One region of the Pseudoalteromonas sp. SA25 genome, then DNA from elsewhere that is predicted to be linked to it. Evidence: predicted binding sites of a transcription regulator. Region 1 holds the regulator's gene; the other holds the start of a gene.
What was found. The regulator LexA, encoded in region 1, represses DNA repair genes until DNA is damaged. The targets are predictions, from matches to a motif close to TACTGTATNNNNATACAGTA.

Region 1 (8,285 bases):
AGCATTGGCACTTCAAAAGTTATTGAGCCTTTCCACATTGTGGCAACCCAATTAAATACTTTTACTCCTGTAGGTACCGATATAAGCATGGTCGCGTACATAAAAAACAACTCGCCAGCGACCGGCATCCCAGTGGTAAACATATGATGAGCCCATACAATAAAGCTCAATAGTGCTATGGAGGATGTGGCGTATACCATTGAGGCATAGCCAAAAAGTTTTTTACGAGAAAAGGTAGGTACTATTGTAGATATAATGCCAAAGGCAGGAAGAATCATTATGTATACTTCGGGATGACCAAAAAACCAAAAAATGTGTTGGAACATCACCGGGTCGCCACCGCCTGCGGCATCAAAAAAGCTGGTCGCAAAATACTTATCGGTAAGTACCATAGTGACAGCCCCTGCAAGCACTGGCATTACCGCTATTAATAAAAAGGCAGTAATTAACCACGTCCATACAAATAAGGGCAACTTCATCCATGTCATGCCTGGGGCACGTAAGTTCACTATGGTTACAATCACATTGATTGCGCCCATTATTGAACTAATCCCCATAATATGTACGGCAAATACAAACAATGCAGTATTATCATTACTGTATGTTGTAGACAGTGGTGCATAAAAAGTCCAACCAAATGCAGGACCCCCACCAGGCATAAATAACGATGCCAATAGGATTAAAAACGCAAACGGTAAAATCCAAAAGCTCCAGTTATTCATTCTTGGCAATGCCATATCTGGCGCGCCAATCATGAGTGGTATCATCCAGTTAGCAAGGCCTGTAAAGGCCGGCATAACCGCACCAAACACCATAATTAAACCATGCACTGTGGTCATTTGATTAAAAAAGTGAGGATCGACCAACTGTAAACCTGGTTGAAATAATTCAGCTCTGATCACCATGGCCATTCCACCACCAATTAAGAACATGGTCAGCGAAAAAATTAAATATAAACTACCTATATCTTTATGATTAGTTGTGTAAAGCCAGCGTTTAAAACCCTTAGCTGGGTGATGAGCATGATGAGCTTCATTGGCGTTAGGTTGTTCTACTATGCTACTCATTAGTTCGCCTCCACTTTGGCATCAAGTGCTGCCTGTATTTGACTCGGTTGAATAACATCACCCGTATCATTACCCCACGCATTACGCTTATAAGTAATAACCGCAGCTAATTGCTTTATAGATAACTGCTTGGCAAAAGCTTGCATTGCCGTACCAGGTCGTCCATGGATAACTACATCAATGTGATCTTTTATATCGCCAAGCACTATAGGGCTGCCTTTAAGTGCAGGAAATACACCCGGTAATCCCATGCCAGTAGGTTGATGACATGCAGCACAATTAGCCATATATACTTGTTCTCCTAAAGTCATTAACTCTTCTTTTGGGAGGGTTTTATCAAGTAATGCGGCATCTGCTAATGCTGCTTTTTGTTTAGCCTGCTTTGCATCTGCAAGCCATGTTTTAAAATCAGCCTCAGATTTAGCGACCACCACAACGGGCATAAAGCCATGATCTTTACCACACAACTCAGCACATTGGCCTCGGTAAGTACCTTCTTCGTTTATGTTCGTCCATGTTTCGTTTATAAAGCCGGGATTCGCATCTTTTTTAACTGCAAAATCAGGTACCCACCAAGAGTGAATAACATCATCAGAAGTCATTAAAAATCGTACTTTTTGATTTATTGGCAGTACGAGAGGTTTATCAACCTCAAGTAAGTAGTTAGGATTTTTATCTGCAAGATTCGCTATTTCATCTTGCGGGGTAGATAAAATAGAGTAAAACTCTACATCTTCACCCATATATTCATAATGCCATTTCCATTGCGAGCCTGTAATTTTAATAGTGAGATCAGCTTTGCTGGCATCTTCCATTGCAATTAGGGTTTTAGTGGCTGGTACTGCCATAGCAATTAAAATAACAAACGGGATTGCAGTCCAAAGTATTTCTACTTTAGTGCTTTCGTGAAATTGGGCAGGTACAGCCCCTTTAGATTTGCGGTGATGAATAAGTGCCCAAAACATAATTGCGAACACTATCACCCCAATCACACAACATATTATAAATATGGTCATGTGCAGCTGATATACATTATTGCTTATATCGGTTACGCCTTTGCGCATATTGTATTGGCTGTTAGCCAAAACTGGGTGCGAAAAAACACATAATATAAGCCACAAGGTAGAGGTCAGTTTACCCATGTGACGGCTCCTTTGATGCTATTGCGAATGCAAAGCGAAGAGGCATACGGCTTAAACGCCAATTCGTTATTTTTATTTTTTTAGTCAATCTCATTTAATATTGATTGGTTTTGCTGCGCCAACAACGTGTTTGTGTATATTGTGTGTTCTCAAAACTAAAAAGCTGTGAGTTATTATTAGCTCAGCACATTAATAATTAGCTAAAAAATGAACAACAAGCAAGTTTTAGTATAAAAAACAATCAGGTGATATTGAGTAATTAATAAAAAATCAGTAACCAACTAGGTAATAGGAAGTTCAAAAGATGAGCAAAACAAAGGGGTTTAACGCATTCGGAGGGGGAAAATATAAGTGCAAAAAAGTTTACAGCTTAAATTGTCAGTGAGCTATTTATGCCCTATTTTTAGTGCGAATTTAAAACAGAAAATGCGTACTAATTAGTACGCATTTATAAAACTGCTTGTTTAAAAGCTATTTTTAAAGTCACATCCAATCAGCGTTTCTTATAACGCCAACGGCTAAGCCTTCAATATTAAAAGACTCATTCTCAAGATCTACTTCAATAGATTCAAAATCGTCGTTTTCAGCATGAAGTAATACTTTACGACCCGCTTTCTCAAGACGTTTTACAGTTACGTCTTCGTCTAGGCGGGCAACAACAACTTGCCCGTTTTCAGCGGTTTGAGTACGATGTACAGCAAGTAAATCACCATCCATAATACCAATATCTTTCATGCTCATACCGTTAACGCGTAGTAAAAAATCTGCAGCCGGTTTAAACATTAATGGATCGATTTTGCAGTGACTTTCAACGTGCTCTTGCGCCAAAATAGGTGAACCAGCAGCAACACGCCCTATAAGCGGTAAACCTAATTGTTCTGGCTCTTCTTCTTCAATTAACTGAATACCACGGCTTGCACCTGGTTTCATTTTAATTGCGCCTTTTTTAGCAAGTGCTTTTAAATGTTCTTCAGCAGCATTGGCACTTTTAAAACCTAATGTTTGCGCTATTTCAGCACGTGTAGGAGGCATACCAGTGTCTTTAATAAAAACTTTAATTAGTTCGAGTATTTGAGCTTGGCGGTTCGTTAATGGTCGCATACAACTGGTTTTCCATACAGTACATTTAACTGTGAGTATATACAGTTAAATAAAAATCGCAAATTTAAATTAAGCCTTAAAATAGCCAAAGTAATTTCACTTGTGTACATTTTAGGGATATAACTAAAGCTAGGTTTATAAATGATTAAAAAAGCAAAGGAGTCATTATGAGTATTTGGTACCAGCCCATCACTTTAGAGCTGTGCAAGCAGTTAGAACAAGGCATTGATGGCCAAGGAACATTAATGAAAACCATGGGAATAGAAGTCACTGAAATTGGTGATGATTACTTAGTAGCCACTATGCCGGCAATTCCTGAGCATCATAACCCAATGGGAATGGTTCACGGCGGTGCTAACGTTGTACTTGCCGAAACAGTTGCCAGCTATGCAGCTAACTTTGTTGTCGATTTTACAAAATTTTACTGCGTGGGGCAGGAAATTAGCGCAAGTCATTTAAAAGCATCTCGCAACGGCACTTTAACAGCAACGGCAAGAGCGTTTCATATTGGCAAACGTAGTTCAGTGTGGGAAATAAAAATTACAAATAGCCGCAATGAGCTGTGCTGCGTATCAAAAATGACCGCAGCAGTCGTAGAGCGAAGGTAGTTACTTTTCGATTGGGTAAATTGTAATTTCCATACCCGCACCAATCGCAGATATACGTAGTAATGTATCTGCATCTAAGGCTTGATTAAAGCACTTAGGGGAAGTGCCTGATTCAAAACCAATATCAAACGTTCTACGTGAACAGCTTAACCATTGCTTTAGCGCGTTACGCGAACACGATTCAATAAGCTCACATATATGGTTTATTGCTTTGTCAGGCGTGTTTACTACACCTGTTGCTTCAATACGCGCTAATTGACGGTATTCGTCTTTGTCATAATGTAAAATCGTCGCGACTTTTTTCAAGTCTGCCACTAGCAAACTAATATCTTGCTTTGATTCAAGCTCAAGATCTACATTTAAAAATTGAATTTCCGACATCGTTTCGTATTTATCCTCTAATAATTTCATTGCAAACTTTAACGCAGTTTTACCGTTATACCAAATCAACTATGCTCTATTAACCACTTTATATGGATATTTCGCAGCTTTTAAGTATTTTTTAGCGTTTAAAGCTAGCTGGATATCAAACACTCAGCTCAATTAAACAAATAAGTCATGTTAGCAATTTAAGTGTAATCTTTTTTATTTTTAAATGATTACAGTAAGCTATAGTTTAAACTGCGACAAAATGTCGCAGTAACTAATCCCATTAATGTAATAAACTAGCCTCTAAAAATAATAAGACTAAAACATGAATAAAAAAATATTTAAGTATGCTCGCAAGTTACATAAATGGCTCGGTTATTTGCTCACATTACAAATTTTAGCTTGGCTATTAGGCGGTTTAGTCATGAGCGCTATTCCTCTTGATAAAGTTCATGGGGAGCATCTTGCAACACGTACTCTTAATAACCCATTTACGCAGGCTGATTATGTTGCCTCCCTTAACGATATTGCATCTCAGGTGGTTAATCCAACACAAATAATTTTTGAGAACTTTTTAACCACACCTATAATTACAGTAATAAATAAAGATGAACAGCAAAGCTTTAACGGTATAACAGGCCGGCCTTTTGAGCCGCCAACTAAAATACAAATTACCGCAAATGCTAAAGCACACTTACTTATTGATGCTCAAGTGACAAGCGCTGTACTGCTAAAGCAAGGTATGCGAGAAGTTGGATATAAAACCAATGTTTGGCAGGTACAATTTGACGACACATTTAACACAACACTGTATTTGTCAGAAAATAACGGCAGAGTTGTCACCGTTCGCAGCACACTATGGCGAATTTTCGACTTTTTTTGGATGTTACATATTATGGATTACGATGAGCGAGAGGATTTTAATAATCCGCTGCTTATTAGTTTTGCAGCAACCAGCGTACTTTTTTGCCTAAGTGGAATATTACTACTTATGCAAAACATACGACTAAAACGATTTATCCGAATTAAAAGTAAGAATAAATCAAAGTAGTCATATTGGTTTTTAAGAACTAGCGCACTTTCACCAAAGAGTAAATAAGCCCTAGGAAGTACCCAAGGGCAGATTTTATTCCAAGTGTTTAAATCGACTCAAATGTCGCTTTAACATTTCGTTTTCGAAAATCAACTCATCACGCTCATCCAGCAATTGTAAAACTAAAGCTATTGCCGACCAATCTAACGAAAAGTCATGTTGAATACGGGCCGCTTTTTTAACTAAGGTCACTGCAGATACCGTAAATTGCCACTGCGTAACATGCTTCCCCTCAATTGGAACCGCAATATTGTGCTCAACTAGCTCATATAAAATTGCTTCGCTAATATCACTACTCAAACATAGCTCTTTGCTAGTAAGTAAATCATCTTTTTGTGTCACGATAATTTGCATTATGGCTTGCTCCAGTTATTACGGGGATCAAAGTGAGCTTTTTCGGCTAATTCTTCCCAAAGTTTTTTACTGGTATCATCAACAGATGTTGGATTAACAATTTTAAGCACAGCAAATAAATCACCTTTGGCTTTTTTACTCATTAATCCCTTACCTTTAATACGCAAGCGTTGACCAGACTGACTATTAGATGGAATAGTTAATTGGATTTTGCCTGCCAACGTAGGTAAATTTATTTTTGTACCAAGAGCCGCTTCCCATGGTGCAAGAGGGACGACTATATTTAGGTTATGACCTTCAACATCAAATAATGGGTGGGGCACTAAACTAATTTGTAAGTACAAGTCGCCATTTTGCCCGTTCGCTGACCCTAATCCGCCTTGCCCTTTTAGTCGAATTCGTTCGCCATTTACTGAGCCTGCGGGAATTTTCACTTTAAGTGATTTTTTAATTTCAGAGACACGACCACTACTATCTCGCTGCGGTAACATAAACTCAACAGGCTTAACGGTATCAACTAAAGTCTCTTCAAGAAAAATCGGGAACTCTATTTCCACATCTTGTCCTTTTTGCGCGCGAGCGGCGTTACTTCTGCTCTGCCCGGAACGATTGAATCCACCGGCGCCGCCAAACATTGAATTAACAAAATCAGAAAACTCTTGATCGGTTTGAGGATCGCTTTGCTGATAATTACTTTGCGATGAGGCATTGTTACCACCATAATTACCTTGCTGTTGACGAGCACGATTTTGTTGATGACGACGTAACTCGTCGTATTTAGTGCGTTCTTCTTTGTTATGAATGACTTCGTAAGCTTCTGCTATTTCTTTAAACTTATCTTCTGCTTGAGGCTCTTTGCTTACATCTGGGTGATATTTTCTGGCTAACTTTTTATAAGCTACTTTAACCGCTTTATCGTCTGCATCAGGCGATATTCCAAGCACTGCATAATAATCAACAAATTTCATTTGCAATCCAAATCCCCATATTGAGTAAGCTTTAAGCATACTCCTTAACGTATAATCTTGTGTGGTTAAAATACGATAAATAGTAAGAAATAAATGAATAGTGAAAATAACTTTGAATAAAAAATTAATCGGACACTTTTTAGTAATATAAGTGCAGGCCTTAAGTTAACTTTATCTTTTATCTTCAAGGCTTTAAACTGCCTGTTCCTGTAGTTCACATTTGTGATGGATATGACTCGATTTATTCTGGCCTTACTGGCTTGTTGTGTGTGCGTTTCGGTATCAGCCGAACAATTTACCCGTTTTTCAACGGCTAAAAGACATTTAATTAAAACCCTCCCTGACAACGCCAAAAGTATTTACTGCGGTTGTGATATTAAAAAAGAAGGCAAAAAACTCATTCCTGATCCTTCTAACTGTGGTTACATTCCTCGAAATACACTTACCCGCTCAGGCAAAGTAAATGTGCGAGCACTACGCATTGAGTGGGAACATATTGTTCCGGCGTGGGAATTTGGTCATCAGCTACAATGTTGGCAAGATGGCGGACGTAAAAACTGCCGTAAAGTAAGTGCTAAATTTAGAAAAATGGAAGCTGATATAAATAACTTAGCGCCAGCTATTGGCGAAATTAATGCCGATCGCTCTAATTATCGTTTTGGTATGCTTAGCGAAAACGCCACACAGTATGGTCGTTGCGAAGTAAAAGTAAACTTTAAGCAACGTGTAGTTGAACCGCCTGTCTATGCACGTAAACGTATAGCCGACACTTACGCTTACATGCAAAAAACATACGGTTTAAAAATCTCTGATAAACAGCAAAAGTTATTTAATGCGTGGAAAAAGCAAGCATTTGCAGATACAAGTAGTGCGAGCAAGCTCTAAGCTTTAACACTCATTTACATAAATCAAAGTTATAAATGTTGAATAAACGAGCGAGTGCTGTAACATTTTAAACAACTTATTTACAGGAAGTTCTTAACTATGTTTAAAAATAATAAAACCTCGCTTGCTATTTTTGCAGTGCTTTCGGGCTTTGCTTTAACAGGTTGTGGCGGCGGAGGCGGTATCGACTCAGCTCCTGTAGTTACAACACCTGTTAATAGCAGCCCAACATGGACAGCGGGGGTATTTGAACCCTCTAACGATTTAAAAAACTTTTGCGAAACCCCTCGTACGGGTAACGATCCCTTTAATAACAACAACCCCTACCCAGATCAAGCGGGTTCTGCCCTTTATGAAAAGCTTTGGCTTCGCTCTTGGAGCGACGAAACATACCTTTGGTATGATGAGATTGCCGATAACGACCCTGAAAGCTTTACAACAGTAGCCGATTACTTCGCTCAATTAAAAACAGAGCAGCTTACCGACTCAGGTGCAAAAAAAGATAACTTTCATTTTTCAGAACCTACTGAAGATTACTTTCAAGAAGCGCAATCGGGCGTTACTTCTGGTTACGGTATAAATTGGGCGTTTATTGGCGATACAGCCGATCGTATTTTACGCGTTGCTTATCTTGAAGATGATTCGCCTGCAAGCCAAATAGGCTTTCAACGTGGTGATACCGTACTTTCAGTTGACGG
Region 2 (8,285 bases), on a different contig from region 1:
CAAAAAAACCTGCAAATGCAGGTTTCTCGTTTAAATTTAATCCATTATATCTGAGGGCATATCGCCTCGGATTTTTTGCCAAATCTCACCTGTTTGATGACCGTATTTACGCATCATCGAAATAGCACCATCGTGCTCTTTATTTTCTGCCAAGATTGTTAAATCTTTATAAAACTGACGAGCAAGTTCACGAGTTCCGGCATCAGAGAAGTAATGACAACCAATCTTTGAATAAAAACCTCTAAAACCGTTGAGTATTAATACATAAATACGGTTATTACCCGCAACGGCTAATTCGTGATGAACTTTGTAATCGTAGTCAGCAAATGCCTGCGCAGTATCTTCTAGCTCATGACTTTGTGATAAAATTTCAATTACACGTTCAGGATTTAACTTAATTGCAGCACGTGTATAAATAGCACTAATATTAGTACGTGCAGATAAAAGCTGATCTGTCAGCTCTGGCATCTTGTCTTCATCTAAGCGCGCTAGTGTTTCAAGAATATTTAAGCCAGACGTTTCCCAAAAGTTATTTACTTTTGTTGGTTTACCATGCTGAATTGTTAACCAACCATCACGTGCTAAACGCTGTAATACTTCTCTCAAGGTCGTTCTTGTTACACCAATTAACTCTGAAAGTTCTCGCTCGGCAGGTAGAATTGAACCTGGAGGGAAATCGCCGTTCCAAATAGATTCAACTATATATTCTTCAGCAAATCCTGCTGGGCTTTTCGCTTTAAAAATTCTCATCCAGTTCCCACTCGAATTAATCAACACTCATCGTTTTACACGAATAACTGACTGATTGTACCAGACGAAGCATAACTAACAAGTAAAGTCAGGTATATTAATAAGCAAATGAGTAGAAATTAAAGATTAATAAATAATAAAATTTAGGTTTCTCTAATATCGCTACAATGTATAAATATACAGAGCAATATTCATTGTAGGTACATTGTAATTACTGGTATTTTTTATTTACACATACCTAGCTGAATCAACTTAAAACACATAAGTACATTAAAAAGGAACACCTATGCAACAGAGCGCTCTAACTGCAACTTTAAAGAACTTTTTAGGCAATGCACCAATGTGATATAAGTAAACGATATAACTAAGCTTATGTATCAATGGGAACTAAGTAGAGCGTCATGTAGCCTCTGCTGAGGCTGCATTGAGTGGTCAATAATTTCATCTTATAAAAAGCGACTTCGGTAGCTTTTTTTTCCTTTTTGTTGCCGCATACATTATCCTAGGTCATAATCTAACGTCTTATTTAAACGCGGAATTTTTATGAACTGGCTTGCGCAATTACCCACCCAACGTACCCCGTGGCTTTTATTTACAGCTATCGTTTTTTTACTTGAAGTGACCGCCCTTTTCTTTCAATACCAAATGGGATTGGCGCCTTGCATAATGTGCATATATCAACGTACAGCCGTACTGGGTCTATTAGGCGCAGGAATTGTAGGTTCGACTAAACCACAGAGCAAAGCAGTTCGTATATTAGCGTATGTAATTTGGGGTGTATCGAGTGTTTGGGGATATTTAATTGCTCGCGAGCATATTGATATGCAAACCACCACAGACCCTTTTGCATTTAGCTGTGAGTTTGAACCAAACTTCCCGTCGTTTATGTCGTTACATGAATGGATACCTAGCTTTTTTCAGGCGACCGGGGATTGTGGAAATATAGATTGGCAATTTGTTGGTTTGAGCATGCCTGCTTGGATGGAAATTATATTTGGGATTTTCTCACTAACACTATTTATTATAGTTATTGGCCGTTTATTAATTAAAAAGTCGATTTGATATGTTTACATTTTTTTCAAGCCAATTAGATGAGCTTAAACATCTAAAAGTACGCAAGCGCCAAGACGTGATAGCACTTTCGTTAAGTATGTTATCGCCAACTGATAAAGTGTTACTGCGTATTATTAAATTAATATTACTAAGTCCACTATTTTTAATATTCACGGTATTTAAAGGTTGGATATTAATCCCGTTTTTGATACTCGGCGGACTTTGCTACCCACTTTTAACAACACCTATTGAAATCAACTTTGCTAAAAAACACTTAAGCGATGCATTAAAACAATTTAATCAGGGCGCATAGCGCCCTGATTGTTATCTACTGCTATTAAAGGGATATTTTCCCTTCTAATTTGGTTAATAGTTTTTTACCAATTCCTTTAACTTGCGATAAATCACTGACACTTTTAAATTCGCCGTTTTCTTCACGATAATCCACAATTGCCTGCGCTTTTTTCTTACCTATACCCGGTAGCTTAGCAAGCATATCTGCATCAGCATTATTTATACTAATTGTCTCAACTTGAGGCATTTGCTTAGTTACTTCCGATAGTTGTGCATATACGGTAGTTGCAGGTAGTAAGCATAATAAGCTTATTATGAATAAATTTTTTAACGTTTTCATCAAACTTGTCCCTATTCTTCTTTTCTTAATTTTGAATGTTGCTCAGGAAAACCAAAAAGTAAGGAACTGAAATGCTCATCACTTAAAGTGTACCTAAACGCATTATCACTATGATCCGAAATCCTGAAAATGCAGCTGGTACAACAAAGTGATTGCTTAACTAAAGTAAAGTTACCGTTTTTTGTCAAATTTAAGACACCTAAAATTAATACTTCGCGCTTGCAAATTTACGCCCAAACCATTACTGTACATAAAAACAGTAATCTAATGGTTTTTACAAACCACGGTGCCAAGCAATTTTGCAGGAGAAATCATGGCTGTTGTTGTTAAATATGTTGTAGAACGAAACGGAGTCGAGCGTATGACGTTTACTACCAAAAAAGAAGCTGATGCTTATGACAAGATGCTCGATATAGCAGAATCACTTGAGCTAATGCTAGAAAAGGTAGACGTACCGCTTAGTGAGCAACAAATTGAATCACTTGCTTTAGAAATAGCGAAAAGCAAAGATGACTTTATGACCATATTAAAGGGCGGCAAAGATCCAGTTGTTACCAAAGCGCCAGCAAAAAGTAAAAAGTCAGATAACGTTGCGTCAATTGAAGATAACAACGATAAAAAAGCAAGTTAACTCGTAGATTGTCCTCTCCTCGGACGGGACAAACTAAATAAAAAAGGGAGCAACTTAGTTGCTCCCTTTTTTATTATACCAATTCGCTTAATTAAGTGATCTATTTTGAGGGTGGGAAAACGTGTTGATAGCTAGGCAAAAAATTTGATATTTAGTTGTTCTAAATGATAATTTTTTAACGCCGGTAGCAACACGTTTAGCACCGCAAAATGATTAAGTATTATCGCGGATTGGTATTACTTACTACTCATTTTAAAATGAATAGTAATTGCTATTTAAAGCTCTTTTTCTACTTCATCAAATAAAGCAGTGATATTTTGCTCTGGCTCTTTTGTTACTAAGCTAACAACAACAATTGCGATACTCGCTAAAATAAAGCCAGGTACTATTTCATACATGAAGCTACTTAAACTTTCACCATTAATAGTAAACGGACCATAAATCCAAACAAGCACTGTAAACGCACCTACTAACATACCAGATAAGGCGCCAGCAAAATTCATACGTTTCCAATAAAGGCTAAACAATACAAGTGGTCCAAAAGCAGCACCAAAGCCTGCCCATGCATTACTTACTAGGTCTAAAATAGAGCTATCTCTATCGTACGCTAAATAAATTGCAAACAGGGCAACAAATGCAACGCTAATTCGACCAACAGTAACTAATTCAAAGTCGCTAGCATCTTTACGTAAAAATGTTTTATATAAATCTTCAGTCAATGAACTTGAGCTTACTAGCAATTGCGATGAGATAGTACTCATGATAGCAGCCAAAATTGCAGCTAGTAAAAAGCCAGCAATAAGTGGATGGAACAATAACTCAGAAAGAATTAGGAAAATCGTTTCAGGATCTTCAACTACAATATTATTCTCATAAGTATAAGCAGCACCAAATATACCAGTACCAACAGCACCAAGGGCAGCAACAATCATCCATGTCATACCAATACGGCGAGCTTTAGGCATATCCTTAACACTACGTACCGACATAAAACGAACGATGATATGTGGTTGACCAAAATAACCTAAACCCCATGCCATTGCAGAAATAATACCTAATGCAGAGCCTGCTCCAATCCAGTTAAGCATATCTGGATTTACACTATGTAAAGTAGATTCCAGAGGTTGTTCAAGTAAAGAGTATGCAACAGTAGGCACTAGAATCAGTGCGATGAACATAATACAACCTTGCACGAAATCAGTTAAGCTAACCGCTAAAAAACCACCAAACAAAGTGTATAAAACAACGACACCCGTTGTAATGTATAAACCCACTTCATAACTTAGACCAAATGAGCTTTCAAACAATTTTCCGCCGGCTACAACACCAGATGACGTGTAAAGAGTAAAGAAGACTATAATCACAACTGCTGATACAACACGTAATAAGTTTGACTTATCATTGAAGCGATTTGAGAAGTAATCTGGGATTGTTATAGAGTCATTTGCTTTTTCAGTGTACACACGTAATCTAGGTGCAACTAACAGGTAATTTAACCAAGCACCAATCACCAAACCAATTGCTATCCATGTACTACTAAAACCAGTAACAAACATCGCACCAGGTAGGCCCATTAAAATCCAGCCACTCATGTCAGATGCACCTGCAGATAGTGCAGCAACACTTGGTGATAGATTTCGTCCACCTAACATGTAACCTGATACATCGCCAGTAGATTGCTTATATGCATATAGTCCGATACCCAACATTACAACAAAATATAATGCTAGTGAAATAATCATTCCTGTTTCCAAATTAGCCTCCGCATAATTATTAATAACAGGCTCTTGATCCGAATATTGACTCTTAAAATATTATAATAAAGACACTATTAGGATAAAAACCATTCTCGCTGACTATATCATGCCTAACAATAAAATCTCCAACTTGTTGCTTTCAGCTGATACAAAAATACTCATGTTGAATAATTTTAAAGCGAATTGGTAAAATATAATAAATTAAATAGAAGAAACACCTTAATTTATAATGATAATTTATTAATCATGCAAATATACGTAATGCTATTTTGAATCTTTTGCCATATATTAATACAATACCCAATTACATCACTCTTACGGAACTGTTTATGTATTTTTACGCTGCACGTCAACCGATTTTAGATAGAGATAAAAAACTTATCGGTTATGAGCTTTTATTTCGTGATGGCGTTGATAACGTATTTCCCGATATAGATGGTGACGAAGCAACAACACGACTTATAGAGGGTAGCCAGTTTAATTTTGGTTTAGAAGATTTAACCGACAATAAACCTGCCTATATAAACTTCACCCTAGAAACACTATCAAAGGGTTACCCTACACTACTAGGTAAAGACACTATAGTTGTAGAAATACTTGAAACTATCCAGCCTGGTAAGCGTTTATTAGCTATCGTTAAAGATTTAAAAGATAAAGGTTACACTATTGCTCTTGATGACTATATTCATCAACCTGTATGGCGTCATTTTTACCCATTTATTGATATTATTAAAATAGACTTTTTAGCATCCGATATAGATACAATAAAAACGGTTCTAAACGATTTAAAACCGCACTCACATATTAAGTTACTTGCCGAAAAAGTAGAAACCTATGAAATTTACCAACAAGCTTTAGAGCTTGGGTTTGATTATTTCCAAGGATTTTTCTTCTCAAAACCTGAAATGGTACAAAGTAAAGCTCTACCACCATCAGAAATGGCATTAGCTGAATTACTTTACGAAACATCAAGTGTTGATATGGATCTTAAGAAAATCACTGATGTGTTTGAACGTGATGTAAACCTATCTTATAAATTACTTAGGTATTCAAATTCTGCCGCATTTGCAAGACGCGCAGAAATAAGTACCATTAAGCAAGCTCTTATAGTGCTTGGCGCCAATGAAATTAAAAAGCTATTGTCACTACTGTTTGCAGCACAAGTATCAGCAGATAAACCTGTAGAGCTAATTAGGCTATCGCTTACGCGCGCTCGATTTGCTGAATTGCTCGCTATATCCCATGGGCAGTTTAAAGATACCGGCATGGCATTTTTAACCGGTATGATGTCCCTAATGGATGCTATTTTAGATGAGAGTATGGAAAGCGTCATGAAAAAGCTTCCACTTTCTAATGATATAAAAGCAGCGCTATTAAACGATGAAGGCTTGCTAGCAAAATATTTAAACTTAGTTAAATACTACGAACAAGCAAACTGGTCAGCTGCAAACGAGCTAACGAAAGAGCTAAATCTAGGTGAAAAAGTTCCCGATGCCTATCATGAAGCGCTAGCTTGGGTTAATGAACAAATGCAGTTAGTAGTGAACGAAAAATAAACTACCTGAACTCTGGTTAAGATATTTACTAATATATTAAATCATAATGATATTTAAATTTATTTTTCTCTAGCCAGAGATTTTCAGTGAAAACAAGGCGAACTTACGCGTCAATAGTTGGCCTATTGCAAGTAAATTCAACGTAGTTAGCGCTGAAAATAACTGCTCGAGATAGATTTATTAACCAGAGTTCAGGTTAAATATATAAACAGCAAATAAAAACGCCAGCATTTAGCTGGCGTTTTTGTGAGTGGCTTTTCAATTATAAACTTTCTAAAAAGTCTTCATCAAAATCAGCTGGCTCTTCTTTTATAGGTGGGTTGCCATCGTACAGCTCATAAATTTGACGCTGAAAGTAGATATCTTTTACAAATAAGTACGGATCAAGTGAATCATTTAATAGCCCTTCTTGAGGTATTAATGATGCACGAGCTTCTACCGCTTTTAAAACAAACACTAGAATAGTTTGTGGAGTCGTTAGCGCAACTTCAGGCAATACAAAGTTGTCGACTACATCACCGGTCAGGTTACGTGCTGTTGTAGGACCCATGCCAGGTAGCATTAAATAAGCGCCATCACCCACGCCCCAGACACCTAACGTTTGTCCAAAGTCTTCATCTACAATTTCAAGACCAAGTGAACTGGCAACATCAAAAATACCAAAAATACCAACCGTAGAGTTAACTAAAAAACGCGCTAAGCTCACACTTGCATTACCCGGCTTACCTTGCAAACCCGCATTAATCATATCCACAGGTGCTGTAATATTACCTGTGAAATTAACAATACCGTTTCTTACCGGTACAGGCGTTACTTCAACATAACCTACAGCAACTGGGCGCAATAAATAAGCATCCAGTACATCCATATTAAAGTCGTATAACGGACGATTAATACTTTGCAGCGGATCTCTGTCATCTACTTTGCTTTGTGGTACTTGAGCACAGCCGGCTAGTATCAATAAACATAAAAAAGTAAAACTGTGTTTTAACATCTAACGTCCTTAAGGTATTAATGTATCAATTTGAAGTTGGTAGTCACTTACACTTTCACGCTTTAACGACTCTGAATGACCTTCTAGCTCACCAGAACTTGGCATAACCGAGTCATCTATAGAAATACGCGCCGAAATAATAATATTTTCTGCACTAGATAAGTTAAGGCCTGCAACCATTGCACTACTATCACTCAACTCAACTGTAATTGGAAATGAATATTTAGCGAGTTTAACAGCAGCTAATGGCATAGGCGAACCACTTGCTGCTTTAGCAAATATAAACAAGATACCGTCTTTTGGCTGTTTATCTATAAGCTCTTTTGCAATGTCGACTGTAACTGCAATAGCACCCGTTGTAGTAACTGGCATAACAGAGCCTTCCGTTTGCATTTGCTTCTCTATATCAGCGATACGCTCAGAGATCATGCTATAACGAGAATCATTTTTTTCCATACTCGCAAGTAAAACTTCAAATGCAGCTTTGGCTTGAGGCCAATCTTTACGTTCATAAGCAATGAGTGCTAATAACGAAATTGCATCTAAATTGGTAGGCTCAACTTTTAGTACTTTTGAGAGCATACCTGCCGCACGAGTCATATTAGCTTCGCTGCCTTCTAGTAATAAAACTTGGCTATAACTAATAAGTACCTGCATATTATCAGGATTCATACGTAGTGCTTTATCAAATGACTGCTGCGCCATGTCAAATTCATTAAGCGACATAGCAACTCGTCCAAGTAGCATCCAAGCGACTTCGTCATCACCTGAGCGGCTAAGCTTTGTACGAAGTGCCAATGCAAAAGCCTGCAGCTCATTTTGGCTAAGCGGCTCACCTTTTTGCATTACAGCACGCTCGCCGTAATCAGCTAAATTATCCATTGCATCATGCCAAGCCGAAATTTGCTGC

Region 2: GQR45_RS05570 (YebG family protein) is a predicted target of LexA. The motif match lies at 2,680-2,699, and genes of this name have one in related genera.

The regions. Positions count from the first base shown of each region.
Region 1 covers NZ_WTKV01000024.1:11,434-19,718, reverse strand. The annotation lists gene ctaD (cytochrome c oxidase subunit I) at 1-1,067, opposite strand, end outside; gene coxB (cytochrome c oxidase subunit II) at 1,067-2,209, opposite strand; gene lexA (transcriptional repressor LexA) at 2,693-3,310, opposite strand; gene GQR45_RS17210 (PaaI family thioesterase) at 3,478-3,918, shown strand; gene GQR45_RS17205 (hypothetical protein) at 3,919-4,299, opposite strand; gene GQR45_RS17200 (membrane protein) at 4,613-5,338, shown strand; gene GQR45_RS17195 (chaperone modulator CbpM) at 5,414-5,734, opposite strand; gene GQR45_RS17190 (DnaJ C-terminal domain-containing protein) at 5,734-6,702, opposite strand; gene GQR45_RS17185 (endonuclease) at 6,934-7,587, shown strand; gene GQR45_RS17180 (S41 family peptidase) at 7,687-8,285, shown strand, end outside.
Region 2 covers NZ_WTKV01000005.1:60,792-69,076, reverse strand. The annotation lists gene fadR (fatty acid metabolism transcriptional regulator FadR) at 37-750, opposite strand; gene dsbB (disulfide bond formation protein DsbB) at 1,294-1,812, shown strand; gene GQR45_RS05580 (DUF6170 family protein) at 1,814-2,116, shown strand; gene GQR45_RS05575 (helix-hairpin-helix domain-containing protein) at 2,141-2,437, opposite strand; gene GQR45_RS05570 (YebG family protein) at 2,751-3,068, shown strand; gene putP (sodium/proline symporter PutP) at 3,344-4,822, opposite strand; gene GQR45_RS05560 (HDOD domain-containing protein) at 5,155-6,381, shown strand; gene GQR45_RS05555 (VacJ family lipoprotein) at 6,644-7,375, opposite strand; gene ccmI (c-type cytochrome biogenesis protein CcmI) at 7,385-8,285, opposite strand, start outside.